Regions from separate parts of the Bradyrhizobium sp. SZCCHNS3002 genome, predicted to be linked through region 2. Evidence: riboswitches for the same ligand, from Rfam matches in the RefSeq annotation. Region 2 holds a riboswitch; the other holds the start of a gene.
What was found. A riboswitch is a leader RNA that binds a small molecule or an ion and turns the genes downstream of it on or off. The one in region 2 is predicted to bind cobalamin.
Positions count from the first base shown of each region.

Region 1 (10,128 bases), on a different contig from region 2:
GCCGGCCGCCGCCGTCCAGCGCAAAGCCGAACTTGGGCGGCAGCGCATGGAGCGTCTGATCCGAGGCCAGCAACGTCTCCAGCTCGCCCGCGACGGGTCGCATGTCGGCCCGTTCGGCCGGGTCGTGTCCCGCCAGCGGATTGACGACGATGTTGCGGATGGCTTCGAGCTCGGCGCTGTCATCGAGCAGGCCGAGCGATGCCATCAGCTCCCACAGCGGCACGAGCGTCTCGGACGATACGCCACGTATCTGCAGATTGGCGCGGCGCGTGAGGTCGATCTCGCCGTTGCCGTAACGCCGCGCGGCCTCGGCAAGCTCGCGCAGCGTCGACACCGGCAGCGCGCCGCCATGCGGCCGGACGCGAACGATCAACCCGTCGCCGCTCGGCATCGGACGCCGCGCGCCCGGACACCAGCCCTTGATCTCGACCGCGGCGCTCACGACACGCTCTCCTTTTGCGTGAGGCGCGCGCGAGCCTGCACGATCTCGTCAGCGACCGCATTGCGGCGCGGCACCCAGAGCTGCCGGCGCAGCGCATCCTCGAACCGCGAGACGATCGCAGCGACAGCCGCAGGATTGCGCGCGACCATCCCGTCCAGCACGGCCTCGTCGCGCAGCAGCGCGCCATGCGCCAGATCGAACAGGTGCTCGGCGACGGCATCGGAGGTGGCCGCAAAGGCATAGAGCGCGTCGACGCCCTGCGCGATCTCGGCCACGCCGCGATAGCCGTGAGCGAGCATTCCGTTGATCCACCGCGGATTGGCGAGACGGCCGCGGACCACGCGGGCAATCTCCTCACTGAAGCTCCGCGCCGTCGGCGCCTCTGGACGGCTGGTGTCGAGATGCAGCAGCGCGGGCGACGCGCCAAGCGACGCTGCGGCGGCGGCAAAACCTCCGGCGAAATCGGCGGCCTCCTCGCCATCGAGCAGGTCGCGCTCACGATCGTCCTGCGGATGCACGAGGGCATCGGCGCTGCGGACGCGGGCGCGAAACGTGTCGGAGGCCGACACGCCGTCATGCGCTCCGCCGAAACTGTAAGCGGTGCTCTCAAGATACGCCTCGCCGAGCTGCGACCGGCTCGTCCAGTCCATCCCGAGCGCGAGATCGGCGGCAACGGCGCCGTAGCTGCCGGGCGCGCCGCCGAACACGCGCGCCAGGCTCTCGCCGCGCCGCCGGGCCGCGGCCAGCGGATTGTCGGCATCGTCCTCGTCGAGCGCCGCCACCTTCTGCACGGCGAGATCGAACAGCGCGATCTGCGCTTCGAACAGGTCGCGGAACAGCCCCGAGATCCGCAGCGTCGCATCGATGCGCGGGCGATCGAGCATCGCCAACGGCAGCACATCGACGCCCGTGACGCGATTGGAGTTGAGATCCCAGCGCGGCCGCACGCCGAGATAAGCCAAGGCCTGGGCCAGATCGTCACCCCCCGTGCGCAGCGATGCGGACGCCCAGAGATCGAGCATGAGCGCGCGCGGGTAGTCGCCATGGTCCTGCAGATAGCGCCGGATCACCTCGTCGGCGGCACGCTGGCCAACCAGAGCCGCAGTACGGGTCGGAATCGCGCGCGGGTCGATCGCGGTCAGATTGCGGCCGGTCGGCAGCACGTCGAGACGGCCGCGGCTCGGCGCGCCGGCCGGACCGGCGGCGACGCGCCGGCCATCGAGCGCAGCGAGCAACGCGGTGCGCTCGGCCGCAGCGCTCGCAGCGATCCGGGCCGCGATGTCGACGCGATCGACCGCCACGGCCGCCGGCCCCACGGCCGCCGTGATCGCATCGGCCAGCAGGCCGGTCGCGGCCGTGTCGGGCGCCTCGCCGAACACATGCAGGCGGTCGCGCACCGCGAGCTCCTTGATGTCGCAGAGCTGCGCATCGAGCTGCGCGATCGCCTCGCGTCCGGCCATGGCACGGTCGAGCCCGCAATCGGCGGCCAGGCCGCTCTGCCAGGCCCGCGCGACGATCTCCTCCTCGAGCAGCTTCAGGCGCCGTTTGTCGAGACCGTCGGCCTCGGCATATTCCTCGACCAGCCCCTCCAGCTCCAGCAACGGTCCGTGCAGACCGGCTTGCGACAGCGGCGGCGTCAGGTGCCCGAGCGTCAGCGCCGACAACCGCCGCTTGGCCTGCATCGCTTCGCCGGGATTGTTGACGATGAAGGGGTAGATCACCGGCAGCGGGCCCAGCACGGCCTCCGGCCAGCACGCGTTCGACAGCGCCAGCGCCTTGCCAGGCAGCCATTCCAGCGTGCCATGCGCGCCCAGATGAATCAGCGCATCGATCCGCTCGGCCTCTCGCAGATGCGCGTACAGCGCGACGAAAGCGTGCCGCGGCGGCATGCTGGTGTCGTGATAGCCGGACTTGCGGTCGGCGCGATGGCCACGATCCGGCTGCAACAAAATCAGAAGTTTTCCTGTACGCAGCACCGGGAAACGGAACGCGCCATCCCGGAATGCCGGGTCGACATCCGCCTCTCCCCAGGTATCGTGCAAGACGCGCTGCAGATCATCCGGCAGCAGCGCCAGCGCGCACCGATAGATTTCGAGCGGCACGACGAGCTCATCTGCCTCGTCCCGCAGCAGCGCTTCGATGTCTTCAGCGGTCGGCGCTGCGCGGCCGATGTCGTACCCGCTGTCCGCCAACAGCCGCGCGATCGCGGCCCCGCTTGCGCTGGTGTCGAGCCCGACCGCATAGCCGCGTCGGCCGCCGCGCGACGGATAATCGGACAGCATCAGCACCACGCGCCGCTCGCCGGCCGACAGCGCCCGCAGGCGCGCCCATCGCGCCGCCAGCCGGGCGACGTAAGCGATGCGGTCCTGTTGAGGCACATAGCGCATCGCGCCGAACTGCAGACGCTCATCCGCCGGCGCCTCACCCTTGAACGCAATCGGGCGCGCCAGCAGCCGGCCGTCGAGCTCCGGCAGCACGACATTCATCGCAAGGTCCGTCGGCGACAGTCCACGCGCCGAGGAAGCCCAGGCTTCCTCGGTGCTCTGTGCCTGGATGATCTGCAGAACCGGCGCGTCCGCGAGGTCGAGCGCCGTTGTGCCGTCCTCGCGCTGCGCCGAGAACGCGGTCGCGTTCAAGATGACTGCAGGACGCCGGTGCCGGACCAGTCGCACCAGCGCATCGCCGATGCTGGGATCCTTCAGGCTGGTCACCGCGACCGCGACCGCCGCCAGCCCTTCGGCTTCGATCGAACGCATCAATTCCGCAATCCCGGCCGTATCGGCGGCGAGCAGGCTCGCACGGTAGAACACGATCAGCGCGCTCGGCCGTGCATCATCGTGGCTGCAGAGGTCATCGATGCCGACCGCGCCGCGGTCGCGCGTAAAGCCGACGATCGGACCGATCGCGATCGGCTCGGCAAACGGCGCGTCACGGCCAAGCAGGCGCGCGAGATAACGCAGCGCCTCGCGCGCATTGCCGACGCCGCCCTCGTGCAGATAGCCGTAAAGCCGCGACGTCGCGTCGTGCGGCAAGGTCGAGAGCGCATCGAGCCGGTCGTCGGCGCGATCATCGCCCGGCAGTGCCGCGAACAGGATGTTGCGGCTGCGGCAGGCCGACGCGATGCGCTCCAGCCCGTAGCGCCAATAGTCGAGCCCACCGAGACAACGCACGACGACGGCGCGCGCCCCGAGCACGACGCGGTCGACATAGAGATCGACCGACATCGGATGCTTCAGCCGCTTCAGGCTGGCGAGGCGCAGGCTGGGCAGTTCGGTCGACGTCGCGGTCCAGGCTTCGGCCAACGCCGACAGGTCGGTGTCCGAGAACGACAGCACGACGATCTCGGCCGGCGACTGCGCAAGATCCACGGCCTGTTCGAGGTCGTCGAGATCCCCGCCCGTTGTCGCCAGCAGGTGCATCGGTGACGCCTACCCTGTGATCAGGCTCTGGATGGCGGCGGCATCGAGGCCGCGCTCGCCGATGATCACCAACCGCCCCTGCCGCGATTCGCCCGAGCGCCACGGGCGCTCGAACTGATGCTGGATGCGGCTGCCCACGGCCTGCACCAGGAGGCGCAGCGGCTTGCCGGCAACTTCCACGAACCCTTTCACCCGCAAGACATCATGCGCATCGACGGCGGCCGCGATCCGGTCGACGAGCGCATCGGGCGAGGCCTGCGCCGGGACGTCGAGCACGAAGCTCTCAAAATCGTCGTGATCATGCTCGGCCTCGTTGTCGTGATGCGACGGCCGGGCGGCGAGATCATCCTCCGCTGCGGCGCCGAGCCCGAGCAGCACCGACGCCGACAGCCTGCCATGCTCGGTCGCGATCACCTTGACCGCGCGCTGCACCTTGGCGGCGATCTCGGCGGCGACATCCTTGCGCTGCTCCTCGCTCATCAGATCGCTCTTGTTCATCACGACGAGATCGGCGCACAGCAACTGGTCCTCGTAGACCTCCTCCAGCGGGTTGTCGTGATCGAGCGAGGCATCGGTGGCGCGCTGCGCCGCGAGCGCTTCCGGATCGTCGGCGAAGCGGCCCGCAACCACCGCCGGGCCGTCGACGACCGCCACGACGCCGTCGACCGTGACACGCGTCGCGATCTCGGGCCAGTTGAAGGCCTGCACCAGCGGCTTCGGCAGCGCCAGCCCCGAGGTCTCGATCACGATATGCTCCGGCGGCTCCTTCTGATCCAGCAGGCTCCTGAGCGCGGGCACGAAATCGTCGGCGACGGTGCAGCACAGACAGCCGTTCGACAGCTCGACGATGCGATCCTCCGGACAGTCCGGCACGCCGCAGCCCTTCAGGATGTCGCCGTCGATGCCGACGTCGCCGAACTCGTTGACGATGATGGCGAGCCGGCGGCCGTTCGCGGTCTCGATCAGATTGCGCACCAGCGTCGTCTTGCCGGCGCCGAGAAAACCGGTGACGATGGTGCAAGGCGTCTTGGCGAACGACTTCGTCATGGCGATGCGATCTCTCGGTTTCAGCGTGGCGCCGACAGCGCAGGCACGCGCGCGACGGTGTTCTTGCGGATGTATTCCGGGCGCTCGCGCCAGGCCGGCAGGCCCGCATCATGGCGCTGATGCAGCTGCGCGAATGCCAGCACATCCCGCGCATGCAGATCCGGATCGAGCGCGCCGAGCACATAGGTCCATTTGCCCGGCGCTGTCACCGCAACCGTGCACGCACGATTGCAGTTCGACAGGCACTCGACACCGACAACGGTGACGCCGGCGCGCTGCGCGGCCGGCACCGTCTCGATGGCTGCGAGCAAACGGGCACCGGCCCGCGGCTCGTCCGGCGGCGCAGCTTCAGGCGCCTGCGTGCGGCAGGTGACGCAGACGAACAGCGTCGTCTCTCCAGTCTCCGATGCGATCATCAATCAGCCGATCACGCCGGCGGCCGTTGCGGCGGCAACGCCGCCCACCAGCACGATGGCAGCGCCCGCGAGCCGCAGCGCCAGCGGCGCAGCCGCCTTGGCCTTCGCCGACAGCAGCCTGGTGCCGAGGAACGCACCGGCCGCGATGACGGTCTGGATCACGAGCAGCCCGGCGAGATAGGCTCCAAGCGGAGAGTTCTCGGCGCCGACGATCGATTCACCCAGCGCATATCCGTGGACGAGGCCGGTCACGGCGAACAGGCCGGCAACCGGCAACACGCCGAAACGCCCACGCATCACCACCACCAGCCCAACCACGGCGGTGGTCAGGCCGACCAGCAGCTCGGCAGCCGGGATGTTGGCCTTGGCCACATGCAGGCCGACGCCCGCGATCATCGCGGTGGTGAAGGCGAGCACCGGCGCGAAGCCGCGGCCCAGAAGAGCTGCAACGATGCCTGCGCCCACGATCGCCGCCAGATGGTCGATTCCGATGATGGGATGGCCGAGGCCGGACAGCATCCCCTGCGCAAACGTCTGCGGCAGCTTGCCGCCCATCATGTGATGCGCGAAGGCGGGATCGGCGGCGAGCAGCAACAGGCTCGCGGCTGCAAAGATCGTGGTACGGGTCAACTTCATGGCCGTCTCCGTCGCTTGCCGGCTCCCCAGAGGACCGGACGATGCGCTGCATCCGACGGCATCCCGCCCATCCCGGCGGGATCAGAACCAGCATCGCGACTCCCCGCGCGACGGGTCGGCCAACAGCAATGTCGACGGCAGGTCTCCTGGCTCTCGGGTCGCTGCATCAGGCCACCTTCCCGGTTTCCCAGTGGTGTCTTGGCCTCACACTCGCCGATTACAGTTGCGGGGGCAGCCACGGCCTTGGGTCAAGAACCCGCACCGTGTTCCCTAAATCTCTCCTTTCGGAGAACCGTCATCTGTTAGATACGGGTCGCGCCAAAGCCCGTCAATCGGAATCGTCCCCATGGCCCCTGCCCCGCCGCACCCCGTCCTGCCGCGCCTGACGCTGGTGCTCGGCGGCGCGCGCTCGGGCAAGAGCCGCCATGCCGAGGCGCTCGTCACCGCCCTTCCGCCGCCCTGGACCTATGTTGCGACGGCGCAGGCGTTCGACGCCGAAATGACCGACCGGATCGCCCAGCACAAGGCGCGCCGCACCGAGGGATGGCAGACGCTGGAGACCTCGCATGATCTACCTAGCCTCGTCCGGGCAAGCGGAGATTCGGGCACGCCCATGCTGATCGATTGCCTGACGCTCTGGCTCAGCAATGTGATGCTCGCCGACATGGACGTGCCGGCCAGATGCGCCGAGTTGATCGACGCGCTCGGGAACGCGCTTGGCCCGATCGTGGCCGTGTCCAACGAAGTCGGACTGGGCATCGTGCCGGACAACGCGCTCGCGCGCGCCTTTCGCGATGCCCAGGGACGATTGAACCAGGACGTCGCGGCCGTGGCCGATCGCGTAATCCTGATGGCGGCAGGACTGCCGTTGACTTTGAAGTGACAAGGAGAACATGCCCGTGACCGAAAGCGCCGACGATTCACGCCACAAGGCGAAGATGGAGAACCGCAAGGCGGTGCAGGATGCCGAGGTCGCCTCCAAGACCGTGGAGAAGGGCCTGCTCATCGTTCACACCGGCAAGGGCAAGGGCAAATCGACGGCGGCGTGGGGCCTGATGCTGCGCGCGATCGGCCGCGGCTTTCGCATCGGCGTCGTGCAGTTCGGCAAGGGCGCGTGGGAAACCGGCGAGCGCAAGGCGATCGAGACGTTCGGCGACCAGGTGTCGTGGCACACGCTCGGGGAAGGCTTCACGTGGGAGACCCAGGATCGTGCGCGCGACGTCGCCGCGGCCGAGCGCGCCTGGGCCAAGGCAAAGGAGCTGATGGCGGATCCGTCGATCCGGCTGCTCGTCCTCGATGAGCTCAACATCGCGCTACGCTACGATCACCTTGATATCACCGACGTCGTCGCCACGCTCGCAGGGCGCCGTCCCGACCTGCACGTGGTCGTCACCGGCCGCAACGCCAAGCCGGAGCTGATCGAGGCCGCCGATCTCGTGACCGAGATGAACCTCGTGAAGCATCATTTCGCGGCCGGCGTGAAGGCGCAGGAAGGCATCGAGTACTAGGCTCATGAGCGCGCGCGCCATCATGTTCCAGGGCACCGGCTCCGACGTCGGCAAATCGCTGATCGTCGCGGGGCTCGCGCGTGCGCTGACCTTGCGCGGCCTGAAAGTGGCGCCGTTCAAGCCGCAGAACATGTCGAACAACGCCGCCGTCACCACGGATGGCGGCGAGATCGGCCGCGCCCAGGCGCTGCAGGCGCGCGCGGCGCGGCGGCCGATGACGGTGCACATGAACCCGGTGCTGCTGAAGCCGCAGAGCGAGATCGGGTCGCAGGTCGTGGTGCAGGGCCGCGTCATCGGCAACGCCAAGGCGTCGGCCTATCAGGCGATGAAGCCGCAATTGATGAATGCGGTGCTCGAGAGCTTTCACCATCTGGCTGCTGATGCCGACATCGTGCTGGTCGAAGGCGCCGGCTCCGCCTCCGAGATCAACCTGCGCGCCGGCGATATCGCCAACATGGGCTTTGCCCAGGCGGTGCAGATTCCGGTGGTGCTGATCGGCGACATCGACCGCGGCGGCGTCATTGCGAGCCTGGTCGGCACCCAGGCGGTGATCGCGCCCGCGGATGCCGCACGCATCGCGGGTTTCCTCGTCAACAAGTTCCGCGGCGATCCGGCGTTATTCGCGTCGGGCATCAACGAGATCGCGCAGCGGACGGGCTGGACGTCGCTCGGGCTCATTCCGCATTTTTCCGATGCGCGCCGCCTGCCCGCCGAGGATGCGCTCGGACTGGCTGAACGCGGATCATCGGAAGGACGCAGGCCGAAGGTCGTCATCCTCGCCTATCCGCGCATCTCCAATTTCGACGAGTTCGATCCGTTGCGGCTGGAGGACGGAATCGACCTGCAGTTCCTGCGCCCGGGCACGCCGATTCCTGGCGACGCATCCATCGTGATCCTGCCGGGCTCGAAGGCGACGATCGCCGATCTCAGCGCCCTGCGTGACGCCGGCTGGGACATCGATCTCATCGCGCATCTGCGCCGCGGCGGCCGCGTGCTCGGCATCTGCGGCGGCTATCAGATGCTCGGACGCATGATCAGCGATCCCGACGGACACGAGGGGGCATCTGGTTCTGTCACGGGACTTGGGCTGCTTGACGTCGAAACGACCCTGACCGACGACAAGGCGTTGCGCGAGGTCCAGGGCACGCTGATGGACGGTCAATTGTCGTTTCACGGCTACGAGATGCATATCGGCCGCACCGAGGGACTGGCGACACAGCGCCCCTTCCTGACCTTCTCCGATGGCCGGCGCGATGGTGCCATCACGGCCGATGGCCTGGTTGCCGGCTGCTACGTACATGGCCTGTTCGCCGACGACGGCCTGCGTAGCCACTGGCTGCGCGGCCTCGGCTCGACGACGAGCGGCCTCGTCTATGAGACCGATGTGGACACGACGTTGGATGCATTCGCGGCGCATCTTGAACGCCACGTCGACGTCGACCGCATCCTCGCGCTGGCCAGCCAGCCCGCACCACCGGAGGCGGCTACACGATCCTGACCAGGACGAGTCCTGCGACGACCACGGCCTGAACCAGACACGCTAGCCGATACAGCCGCAAGGCGCGCCGGATGTCGGACGCGTCGAGATCGGCGCGCCCGTCTCCCATCCAGGCGTCGGTGACGAGATGACCGTGATAGACGCGCGGGCCCGCCAGGCGCAGTCCGAGTGCACCGGCCATCGCCGCTTCCGGCCAGCCGGCATTGGGCGAACGATGCTTCGATGCATCGCGTGTAACGGCTCGCACCGCGGCCGAAGTCGAGGCGCTGGGGATGCAGGCCGCAGCGGCTGCGATCCACAGCGCGGACAGGCGCGAGGCCGGCAGATTGACGAGATCGTCGAGCCGCGCCGCCGCCCAGCCGAACGCGCGGTGACGGTCCGAGAGGTGACCGATCATGCTGTCGGCGGTGTTGAGAGCCTTGTAGATCAGGATGCCCGGCAATCCGCCGACAACGAGCCAGAACAACGGCGCGACGACTCCATCGGAGAAGTTTTCCGCCAGGCTCTCGACCGCAGCCCGCGCGACGCCGGCTTCATCCAGCCGCTCGGGATCGCGGCCGACGATCATGGAGACGGCTTGGCGGCCGCCGTCGAGTCCCTGCTGCTCCAATCCTTCGGCGACGGCTGCGACATGCGTATCGAGACTGCGCTGGGCCAGCAGGCTGCTTGCCGCCACACCAAGGATGATGGTTGCAACCGGCTCGCCGACGAGCGCCTGCACGACCCATGCTGCAATAAGGCCGGTGGCCATCATCCCGACGACGAGCAGGCACACCAGCCCAATGCCGCGCGCGCGTCGTGCGGCAAAGCTGTCTGCTGCCCTGTTCCAGCGGCGGTCGCCCCATGCTATCAGCGCGCCCATCCACATCACGGGATGACCGATCCGCTGCACCAGGACCTGGGGATAGCCCACGGCCGCCTCGACGAGGAGCGCCGTGAGCGCGAGAGAGACGAACATCGATCTCCGCTGAAGGAAAGGCATGTAAAGGAACGAGATGGACGACAGAGCGACTAGCACGCATAAGGATGAGCCGGAAGCGATCCTTCACGGCGGCGATCTCGCTGCGGTCAGCCGTCTCTACCCGGACGCACCGCTGCCGTGGATCGATCTGTCGACCGGCATCAATCCGATCCCTTACCCCGTGCCGACGGTCCCGGCTGA
Region 1 is NZ_JAUHHY010000019.1:68,591-78,718, reverse strand. It holds gene cobG (precorrin-3B synthase) at 1-442, opposite strand, end outside; gene cobN (cobaltochelatase subunit CobN) at 439-3,861, opposite strand; gene cobW (cobalamin biosynthesis protein CobW) at 3,871-4,908, opposite strand; gene QW845_RS30055 (DUF1636 domain-containing protein) at 4,929-5,324, opposite strand; gene QW845_RS30050 (HupE/UreJ family protein) at 5,328-5,960, opposite strand; cobalamin riboswitch at 6,079-6,272, opposite strand; gene cobU (bifunctional adenosylcobinamide kinase/adenosylcobinamide-phosphate guanylyltransferase) at 6,307-6,843, shown strand; gene cobO (cob(I)yrinic acid a,c-diamide adenosyltransferase) at 6,860-7,468, shown strand; gene QW845_RS30035 (cobyric acid synthase) at 7,473-8,966, shown strand; gene cbiB (adenosylcobinamide-phosphate synthase CbiB) at 8,953-9,924, opposite strand; gene cobD (threonine-phosphate decarboxylase CobD) at 9,962-10,128, shown strand, end outside.
Region 1: another riboswitch for cobalamin. It lies ahead of QW845_RS30050 (HupE/UreJ family protein); the one in region 2 lies ahead of QW845_RS32400 (TonB-dependent receptor domain-containing protein).

Region 2 (10,128 bases):
CCCCGCGTTCGCGGGGACGACGGCAGTGGGCGGGAAGACGACGAGCGCCTAACCGCTGATGCTGGTTCGGTCAGGACGCCGTGTGCCGCGAAGCCAGCGGCGTGAGCAGGCGGACGATCTCACTGACCGCGACGAGGCCGACCAGCCAGGCGGCGCTGGTCAGGCCGAGGCGGGCGACGATCGGGAGCGCGAAGCTTGCGGCCCCGCCGAGTGCGGGCGTGGCGGCCAGCAGCACCAGCTCATAGGCCGCGTAGGCACTGAGGAGCGCGACGGCAAACGCGGCCGGCGCTGGTGCCGTGCGCAAGGCCGCCAGCGCCATGCGGGCGACGAGCGTGGCACCCAGCGCCGCAACGCCGATCATCGCGCCCCAGGCCAGCGTGTTGGCATCCACCGGATAATGCAGCGCGCCGAAGCCGATGCCCTGGTTGACCAGCCAGGCGCCGAGCATCACCGGCAGCGCCATGCGCAGCGGCAGCATGGCGGCGGCGATCACGGCGAAGGCCGCAAACGGCGTCGCGCAGGCGAACACGAAGCTCGCCAGCGCGCAGGCAGCTGTCAGCAGCGCGAAGCAGAACGCAGCGGCATGCCGTTGCGGAACGGGCGCGAGGCGAGCCTCGGAACCAGATCGGGCGAGAACGTCGAGAGTCATGGAACATCTCCTTCTGTTGCGATTGTAGTCCATTTCGGCAGCTTCTGTCAGCCGCCGGGAAGTTGGCCGGCAGCGTCACTGCACGCCGAAGCTCGCCACCCGGATGCCGCCGAACGCGCCGAAGCCGGGCGCCAGGAATCCGGTCGGGTTCTGGGCGTGACGGTTGAAGAGGTTGTCGATCCGGCCGAACAGCTTGACCTGGTCGGACAGCGCGTAGTCGCCGCGCAGGTTGACGACCGTGTAGCCGGGTGCGACGAGGCCGGTGGTCATGCCGTCGCGGCTGACATCGAGCCAGTCGCTGATCCTCAGCACGGTGGCCGACAGGCTGAGCGCATCGACCGGCAGCCAGATCGCGGTTGCGCTCCATTTCTCCTTCGGCCGTCGCAATAGCTGCTGACCGGTGGCCGCATCGACTGCGCGGGTGAAGGTGTAGTCCGCGCGCAGCGAGATCCGATCGGTGAGATCAGCCGTCACGAAGCTCTCGGTGCCTTCGGTGGTCGCGAGGCCCACATTGGCATAGGAGGTGAAGGTCGCGTTGAAATTGATCAGGTTGGTGATGCTGTTGTGGAAGTAGGTCGTGCCGAAGCGGATGCGATCCGAAAACAGCGGCTGCTCGAAGCCGGCATCGTAGCCGGTGCTCTCTTCCGGCTTCAGGTCCGGATTGGCGAAGAAGTTGAAGGCCGGAAAATCCTGGTGCAGCTGGCTCAAGGTCGGTGCCTTGAAGCCGGTGCCGTAGCTCGCCTTCAGCTTGGTCTCGGTGAGCGGCAGGATCACCGCCGGCGCGATGCGGTAGGTGCCATGGCCGCCGAACTGGTCGTTGACGTCGTTGCGCAGGCTCGCCACCACGAACCAGCGCTTGGCGAGCTCCGTCTGCAGCTCGACGAAGCCGGCCTTGTTGCCGTTCTCGGCGGAAAGATCGGTTGTTTTCAGCCGCTCGGTCTGCTGCTCCAGCCCGACGACGAGATTGTTGTGCGGCGCCAGTTCGGTCACCGCGTGCCAGTCATATTTGATGCGCTCCCCCGTGGCGACCGCGGCCACGGGATTGCCGGCCGTCAGATCGGACGACCAGTTGTTCACGTAGTTGACGCCGAAGTAGTTCCTGATGCGGCCCCCGAGCAGCGACCACACGGCTTCCTGGCGCGTTGCCAGCTGGTGGACGGTGTGTTTGCTCCTGATCGCATCGGGAACGCTGGGAAAGCCGCTGTCGCCGGTGAACAGCAGGGTGGCGTCGGTGTAGCGGACAACCGAATTCAGTGTCCAGGCCTCGTTGAGATCGACGCCGAGCTTGGACGAGGCGGTCACGTTGTCGTAGGCGTTGCCGATCGCCTTCTGCCCGGCCGGGAGCAGTTGCCATGGCGTCACCGGCACGTCGCCGGCGTGCAGATGCGCGACGTTGACCGCGTAGTTGACATTGTTTTGTGAGCCGCTGACGCCGGCCGACTGGTTGAAGGTCTTGAACGAGCCGGTCTCGACCGAGGCGGTCGCCCGCGCCGGGCCGTCGCCCTTGCGCGTGATCACCGAGATCACGCCGCCGATCGCATCGGAGCCGTACAGCCCGCTCTGCGGCCCGCGCAGCACCTCGAGCTGCTGGATGTCGGCGGCGAGCAGATGCGCGAAATCGAACGCACCGTTGCTGTTGGTGACGTCGCCGACGTCGATGCCGTCGATGATGAGCTTGGTGTGGTTGGCATTGGTGCCGCGCATGAAGACGTTGGTCTGGCCGCCCGGGCCGCCGGCCTGCACGACGTTCAATCCGGGGACGGTGCTCAGGATGTCCGGCACCGTGCGGGCCTGCTGCGCGGCGATGTCCTTGTCGGTCACCACCGTGATCGCATTCGCGACGTTGGCGACCGGCGTCACGATGCCGGCCGGGCTGACCGCGACGGGCGGGCTGGCCGGCGATTCCGGCTTTGCCGCCGGCATCTGTTGATGCGCGGCGTTGCCGGCTCTGCGGGGGATGGCCGGTTTCGGAGCGATCGGCCGGTGCGGCGGGTCGACCTCGACCGGCGGCAGCAGATCGGGCGAGGCGGATTGCTGCGCCGTTGCGGGGGAGGGACCGAGCAGCGCGAACGACGAGAGGAGGTAGAACGACGACAGAAGGGCGCGACGGCGCCTGGCATGGGGAACGGGAGACACGAGTGACCTCGGCATGACGTCAGTGGCACGTCACCGCGAACGAGGTCTCATGCACGCCTTTGCAGGCCTGCCTGAAAACGATGCCAATAACGCCCCGACCGGCATCCTCGCGTGTGACCACGGCTGACGGCAGGTCTCCTGGCTCGCGGGTCGTCACCTCCACGTCGCCTTCCCGGGACCGAGATTTCCCAGTGGCCTCTGACGCGAGATTCGCCGCTTACAGTTGCGGGGGCAGCTGCGGCCTTCGGTCACGTCCCTTGCGAGACGTCTCCGGCACCGCATTCCCTATTGAGCCCCGGTCGAGGGGCACCGTCGCCGTCACCGTAGGAGTGCGGGCGCACCAAAGTCAATCCGGCGCCCGGTGATCTCCTGGCGATAACGCGCTGGCGTGGATTGCGTGTGGCGAACTCTCTCGGCTGCCGCGTTCGGCATGAGATACCCGGCACCCGCGACGCCCCACAGCTGTCGTTCGCAGGGACGACAGCGGGGTGTGAGGCGCGAATCAATTCCGGCGCGGATCGCTTTTGCGAGCGCCGCTTACTTCTCGACCTTGTTGTGCACCATCCAGAACCGCAGGGTGCGCTGGGCGGTGTCGAGGGACAGGCGGGAATAGTCGCGTTCCGCGAGCTTCAGCGTGTCGCTGTCGATGGCGTGCTTGATCGGCCGGTGGGTCAGGATCTTCGCCACCACCGACCAGGCCAGCCCGGCGGCACGGCAGGGGATCAGCACGATGTCGGTGCGCGGGCCCTCCAGCACCTTGGCCATCATCTCGGTCGGGACGTTGTTGAGCAGGCCGAGTGCGGCGGACACCTCGCCGAAGCGGCGCGTCTCGGCGAAGAAGGCGATGGCGGAATCGTTGAGCTCGTTCAGCCCCTTCATGCGCTTGACGGCCTCTTCGGCCAGCGTGAAGTCGCGCCCGATCAGGCCGCCGTCGCTGCGCACAACGTCGGCGATCGCCTTGAGGATCTTCTTGATCTCCTGCTGCAACGCCGGCGGCGCCGAGGCCATCAACTTGGCGCGCACGGCTTCGGTCGCGCGGCGCAGCAGGTCGCGCAGATGCTTGGTGGGCAGGTCGATGCGCAGCCCGATGATCTCGGACAATTCGTCGTCGTCCTCGGCATGCGCCATCATCCCGGAATAGCCGGTCTCGGAGAAGCGCGCGGTCTGGTTGTTGGCAAGCTTGCGGATGACCCGGCGCTCGCCGCGGTCGACGATGATGTCGGTCACCGCCTCGGTCAGATGCGGGCGGCTGGAGATCGCCATCAGGTGATCCTGGCCCTTGGTCGCCGCGACCTCCACCAGCGTATGCTCGGTGAGCCGGCTCGAGTGCATCAGCACGTTCTCGGCCACCGAGATTTCATCGTCGCGGGCGAGCTGCTGGATCAATTCGACGGGCGCATAGTCGACCGGCGCGAGATGCTTGCTGAGCTCGGCCCGCGCGCGGGTCTCGACCCGCGAGACCAGCATGCACAGCACGTTGTCGAACACCTTGATCTGGTCCTCGCTGAGGCGTTCGCCGTCATGCAGGAACAGGTTGGTGACCTGGCGCAGCGTGTTGACGCGCTTCGCCGAGGAGCCGCTGCGGACGGCCTCTTCGAGTTCGGTGATGATGGAGTTTTCTGAAAGCGGAAGCTGTTCTGGCTGTGACACGATCGCGCCCGTTGGTCCGGATTGCCGGAGCGACAGCAACGCGTGTGATCCGCTGCAAGGCTTTCGGCCGGGGCAGTTTTCGGCACGGGAAATAACAATGCGTTAGGGGCGGAGGGCGTAGTACTCCGGGGAAACACGGATACGGAAAATTAAGACGATACGCATAGAGGGGAAGACGGGCCGGAGCCCGGCCTTTCGGAGATTCGCCGGACAATCGATGGAATGAGGTGCGATCACCTCCTTGCAGACCCGGCGAAGACAGGCGAGCGAGGCGGAAAGGTTAACGATCTCATAAGGTCACAAACCTTCCTTCATCCAGTTTGGTCGCTGCCCTCGATCTCACGTCAGCTCTCATCCTCCCAAGCATTGAAACTTAAATCCCATTCTTGCCGCGGCCGTTTTGCCGACGCGCCGTGCGTTGCGTGCCGTATTCCGTTGTTCCGGGGCAGGCTCGGCGGGTGATGACCTCACGCGAAAAATCAGCGCCAGCATCTTGCCGCATCCCGTGCGATAATCGCCGCGCAAATCGTTGAGGTCCCCATGAAATCCGTCGTCATCACCGGCGCATCCACCGGCATCGGGTTCGCCTGTTCGAAGCACCTGCTCGCGCGCGGCTTTCGCGTGTTCGGCAGCGTTCGCAAGCAGGCCGATGCAGACCGTCTGCGCAGCGAGCTCGGCGCCAACTTCACGCCGCTGCTGTTCGACGTGACCGACGAGGCGGCGGTGAAGGCGGCCGCGGAGGAGGTGCGGGCGGCTCTCGCCGGCGAGGCGCTCGCCGGCCTGGTCAACAATGCCGGCATCGCCGTCGCGGGGCCGGTGACGGAGCTGCCGATCGCGCAGTTCCGCCATCAGATGGAGGTCAACGTCATCGGCCCGGTGATCGCGACCCAGGCGTTCGCGCCGCTGCTCGGAGCGGATCCCGCCATGAAAGGGGAGCGGGGCCGGATCGTGATGGTCAGCTCGGTGGCCGGGCGCAATGGCAACCCGCTGTTGGCGCCGTATTCGACCTCAAAGCATGCGATCGAAGGGCTGTCCGAGAGCCTGCGCCGTGAGCTGATGCTGTTCGGCATCGACGTCATCGTCATCGCGCCAGGCGCGGTGAAGACGCCGATCTGGGCCAAGGCCGACGAGGTCGACCTGTCGCCGTATCAGGCCTCGCCGTTCTTCCCGGCGTTGCAGAAGATCCGCGCCTTCATGCTGAATCTCGGCAAGTCCGGGCTGCCGGCCGAGACCATCGCCGCGCGGGTGGCCGACGCCTTGACCTTGCCGGCGCCCAAGGTGCGCTACGAGATCGCGCCCGACGCCATGAGGCAATGGATCGTGCGGGTGCTTCCGAAACGGACCGTCGATCGCATCATCGCCAAGCGGCTCGGCCTGATGCCCGCGACCAGGCCCTGATGCCGGCGATGACGACCATCGGCAAGACCCAGGCGGAGCTGACCCGCCTGGTCGAGGAGGACCTTCGCGCGCAGCCGGGCTGCGAGACCGCGCGCGTGCCGGCGGTTCATGCGCTCGACGTGCGCAGCGGCCGCAACTGGGAGATCCCGCACGTCGTTCTCGGCGACAGCCTGATCAGCGACGTCGACCGCGCCGTGATGAGCGTGCAGCGCCGGCTCGGGCGCGCGTTTCACCTGATCGACGATCCGGTCACGGCGTCGGACGCGGCAGCAACGCCGCAGGGCGACTCCTGAGCTTTCTCGCGGGGATGTAAGCCCCGCCGGCTCAGCTCAGCAGGCCCTGCCGCAGCGCCAGCCGCACCAGCTCGATGTCGGTGGCGACGCCGAGCTTGTCCTTGATCAGCGAGTGCAGGTTGGCAACCGTCTTCGGGCTGAGATGCAGCGCGGACGCGATCTCGTCCGTCGTCCGTTCGGCCAGCAGCATCTGCATCACCTCGAACTCGCGCGCGGACAGCACGTCGGCGGCGGCGCGCTCGCCGGAGAGGCGGCTGAGCGCGAGCTCGTGATCGATGTCGGGGCTGATCGCGATGCGGCCTGCCAGCACGTCCATGACGGCGCGCACGAGAGCCTCCGGCGGGCTGCTCTTGGTGACATAGCCGCGGGCGCCGGCGCGGATCGCCTGCACCGCGAAGCCGGCATTCTCATGCATGGTGAAGACGAGGATGCGCGCGCCGCGATCCCATTGCCGGATGCGGCGGATGCCCTCGATGCCGCCGACGCCCGGCATCGTCAGGTCCATGATGACGAGATCGGGCCTGACCTCCTTGAACAGCCGGTAGGCTTCGGCGCCATCGGCGGCTTCGGCGACTACGCGCAGTCCCGGCTGCTTCTGCAGCATCGACCTGTAGCCCTCGCGGACCACGGCATGGTCGTCGACCAGCAGGATGGTGCCGGCGGGCGTCGTCATGCCGCGTAGGCCGTTTCCGGCTGCGCAGGCGAGAGGCCGGGCAGGGCCGGGAGCGGAATCTCGACGCGGAGGCGCGCGCCGCCGGACGTGGCCGCAAAGCTCATCTGGCCCCCCATGGAGGCGACGCGCTCGCGCATGCCGAGCAGGCCCATGCCCGGCTTGTCGGGCGCATCGCCGGCAGGACCGTCATCTTCGACGGTGAGCACGGTCGTGCTCTCCGGCGCCGACCGGGCCGGCCCGTCCTGAAGCGTCAACTGCAATCGCACGCGCGTCGCGCCGGCGTGCTTGACGGCGTTGGTGAGCGCCTCCTGCGCGATGCGGTAGACGTTGCTGGCGACGATGCTGGGCAGCCGGTCGACGTCGCCCGACAGGCTGATCTCGAACACGGTGCGGCCGTGCTGCCGCCGGTTCCAGCCGGCCACGAGGCCTTCGAGGCTGCCGGCGAGGCCGAGCTCGTCGACATCAGGCGGACGCAGCCGCATCAGCGCGCCGCGCAACTGCTCCATCATGTCGCTCGCGGTGCGCGCGATGCCGTCGCATTCGCCGACCAGAGCGGGGCAATCCTGCGCCGCGCTGTGACGGATCGACGCTGCGAGCGCCCGGATCGCCGCCAGCGACTGGCCGAATTCGTCATGCAGCTCGCGGGCGAGGTGGCGGCGTTCGTCGTCTTCCAGGGCAATCAGGCGCCGGGTCAATTCGCCGCGCTGCACCAGCGCCGTCTCCAGCCCCTCGGCGAGCTGATTGAAGGCATCGCGGATCGCCGAGAGCTCGGCGAGGTCGAACGGTGGCAGCCGCGCCGACAGATCGTTGGCGGCGATCCGCTCCAGCCCGGCGCGGATCAGCCGCGTCGGGCGCAGCGCGCGGGCCAGTGCGGCGTAGGCCAGCACGCACAGCAGCACCAGCGCCGTCCCGAGTACCGGCAGCAGCCGGCCGAGCTCGCGCCAGGCGTCCGCGGTCATGACGCCGGCATCGATCCAGACGACCGCATCGCCGGTCCTCTCGCCGCGAAACCTGACCGGCCGTGCCGCTTCCCGGCCCGGCTCGAACAGCCGCCGATACGGCATCGCGAAGGCGCGGGGCGGATCGTCCGCCTGCGCGTCCGCGCCGCCGCAGATCCGCTGCACGATCACGCCGTCGACGCCGCGATAGGCGATGCACAGCCCCGGTCCCATCGCCGCGGCCGCGACCGCGTCGAGGTCGGGAAAGCCGGCCGGCGGGCTGTTGACCCAATGCATCTTGCTCTGCTGCAGTTGCAGCGTCCGGGCCGTGATCTCGGCGATCCGCGCGTTGCGCGCATGCACCGAGCGGTCGGTGTCGAACAGCACATAGGCGCAGATCGCCGCGAAGCAGAGCGCCGAGACCGCCGCGATGCGCAGCGTCAGGCGGTATTTGAGGTCGTAGCGGCTCCACATCTTCGGCGCGTCCATGGCAGCCCAGCCCGCCGGCATTTAACGGCAGAACCGCCCGGGCCAAAAGCGCCGCGGCCCGGTGGACGGTGCCGTCGTGAAATTTTCCCGTGCCTCGCCGGGATCCTCGCCGCTGCAGCCATGCCGCGCCGGCATCTAGCTTCGGAGCGCCAGACATCGTTGCAGGGGAATCTCATGTCGAACCGCCGCCTCGTCCGTTGCCTCGTTTTCGCGCTTGCTCTCGCGGCCGGCCCGGTCCGCGCCGCCTCTGGTGATGTCCCGGCCGTGCTGGTCGATGATTTCAGCTATCTCGATACGTCCGGCGAGCCGGTCGATCAGACCGCAGCGCATCAGCGGCGGCTGGATGCGTTCATCGCCGCGCTCCGCCGCGATGTCGCCGCGGATGCGCGGCTGCGTCCGGTCAGCCCGTCCTGCGCTCCGTCCTGTCCGACCGATGCGTCGCCGGAGGCACGGTTGCAGATGGCGGCCGCGGCCGGCGCCACCGTCGTGGTCACCGGTGGTGTCCAGAAGCTCTCGACCCTGGTGCAGTGGGCGCGGGCGTCGGCCATCGACGTCACCTCCCATCGGGTGCTGTTCGACAAGGTCTTCACCTTCCGCGGCGACAGCGACGAGGCCTGGCAGCGCGCCGAGATGTTCGTCTCGCGCCAGGTCCGTGACGCGCTGGCGCCGCCGGAGCCGATCCGGCTGGCGCTCTTGCCATTCGAGCTCGACGACACCAGCGCAGGCGCTGCGCTCGGCGCGACGGAGTCCGACCAGAAGGGGCTGCAGGAGGCGACCGACGCGGTGCGGCAGCTGCTGGCGCAGTCCGGGCGCTACCGCCTCGTGGACGCCGCCGGCGAGATCAAGCCGGGGCAGCCGGTGCGTGAGTGCGACGATTGCGAGGCGCGAGTGGCGCGCGCGGTCGGCGCCCAGCAGTCGCTGCTCGGCATCGTCAGGCGGATCGGCCGCACCGAATACATCATCGGTTTTCGCGTCCGCCAGGCCGACAGTGGCGCACTCGTCGTCGCCGGCGACAGCGGGCTGCGCCTCGGCGCCAATTATTCCTGGAGTCGCGGCGCGGTGCGTCTGGTGCGCGAGCGGCTGCTCGAGACCGGCTCGGAGCACTGATCGCGGCCCGGCCATCGCTCCGGTCCCGGAGCCGTCGCCGGGAGCTGCGCCGGTCCGCCATGCCGGACGATCGGCGCGCGGCTCCGTGCAAATCCGGGCTGTTGTGATTTGTGACGATTTCATTACGGTCGAATGACAGGATCGGCTTCCTTGATCTGTCGGCATGCGCCGGCGAAGGGCGCCTGCTTTCGACCGGCTGATGTCACTGACCCCGAACGACCAACCGATCACCACGCTCGCCGCGGCGAGCGCAACACGCTCTGCCGCCGTCCGGCTGTCCGCCGTCGCCGCGCCGCATGTGGCGGCGCTCGCTCTGATGCTGCACACCGAGACCGATTTCGGCTCGCGGCTCGGCTTCGTGCTGGCCTGGGGCATCCTGAACGGCTTCTGGCTGGTGCTGCTGCGGCGGCCTGCGGTGTCGGCCGCGCTGGCGCTGACCATGGTCGTGGTGCTGGTGCTGCTGTCGCAGCTCAAGCACGCTGTGGTCCAGATGACCGCGAACTTCGTCGACGTGATGCTGATCGATCACGACAGCGCGGCATTCCTGTTCACGATCTTTCCGAATCTCAAGCTGTCGGTGCTGGTGGCCGTCGCGGTCGTGTTGCCGCTGTTGGGGCTGCTGTGGTGGGCCGACCCGTTCCGGATCGCGCGGCTGCCGGCGCTCGCCGGCAAGCTCGCCTGCCTCGCGGCGCTGACGCTGTATTCGCTTAACTGGCGCGACGAGGCCTGGCGCGGCTACTATGACGACGGCTATCTGTCGAAATTCGCGCGCTCCGGCGTCACGGCGGTGTCGGA
Region 2 is NZ_JAUHHY010000024.1:53,581-63,708, forward strand. It holds gene QW845_RS32395 (hypothetical protein) at 71-649, opposite strand; gene QW845_RS32400 (TonB-dependent receptor domain-containing protein) at 725-2,785, opposite strand; cobalamin riboswitch at 2,896-3,114, opposite strand; gene QW845_RS32405 (DUF2336 domain-containing protein) at 3,323-4,435, opposite strand; gene QW845_RS32410 (SDR family NAD(P)-dependent oxidoreductase) at 4,976-5,833, shown strand; gene QW845_RS32415 (hypothetical protein) at 5,833-6,126, shown strand; gene QW845_RS32420 (response regulator transcription factor) at 6,158-6,799, opposite strand; gene QW845_RS32425 (sensor histidine kinase) at 6,796-8,211, opposite strand; gene QW845_RS32430 (DUF2380 domain-containing protein) at 8,401-9,333, shown strand; gene QW845_RS32435 (sulfatase-like hydrolase/transferase) at 9,533-10,128, shown strand, end outside.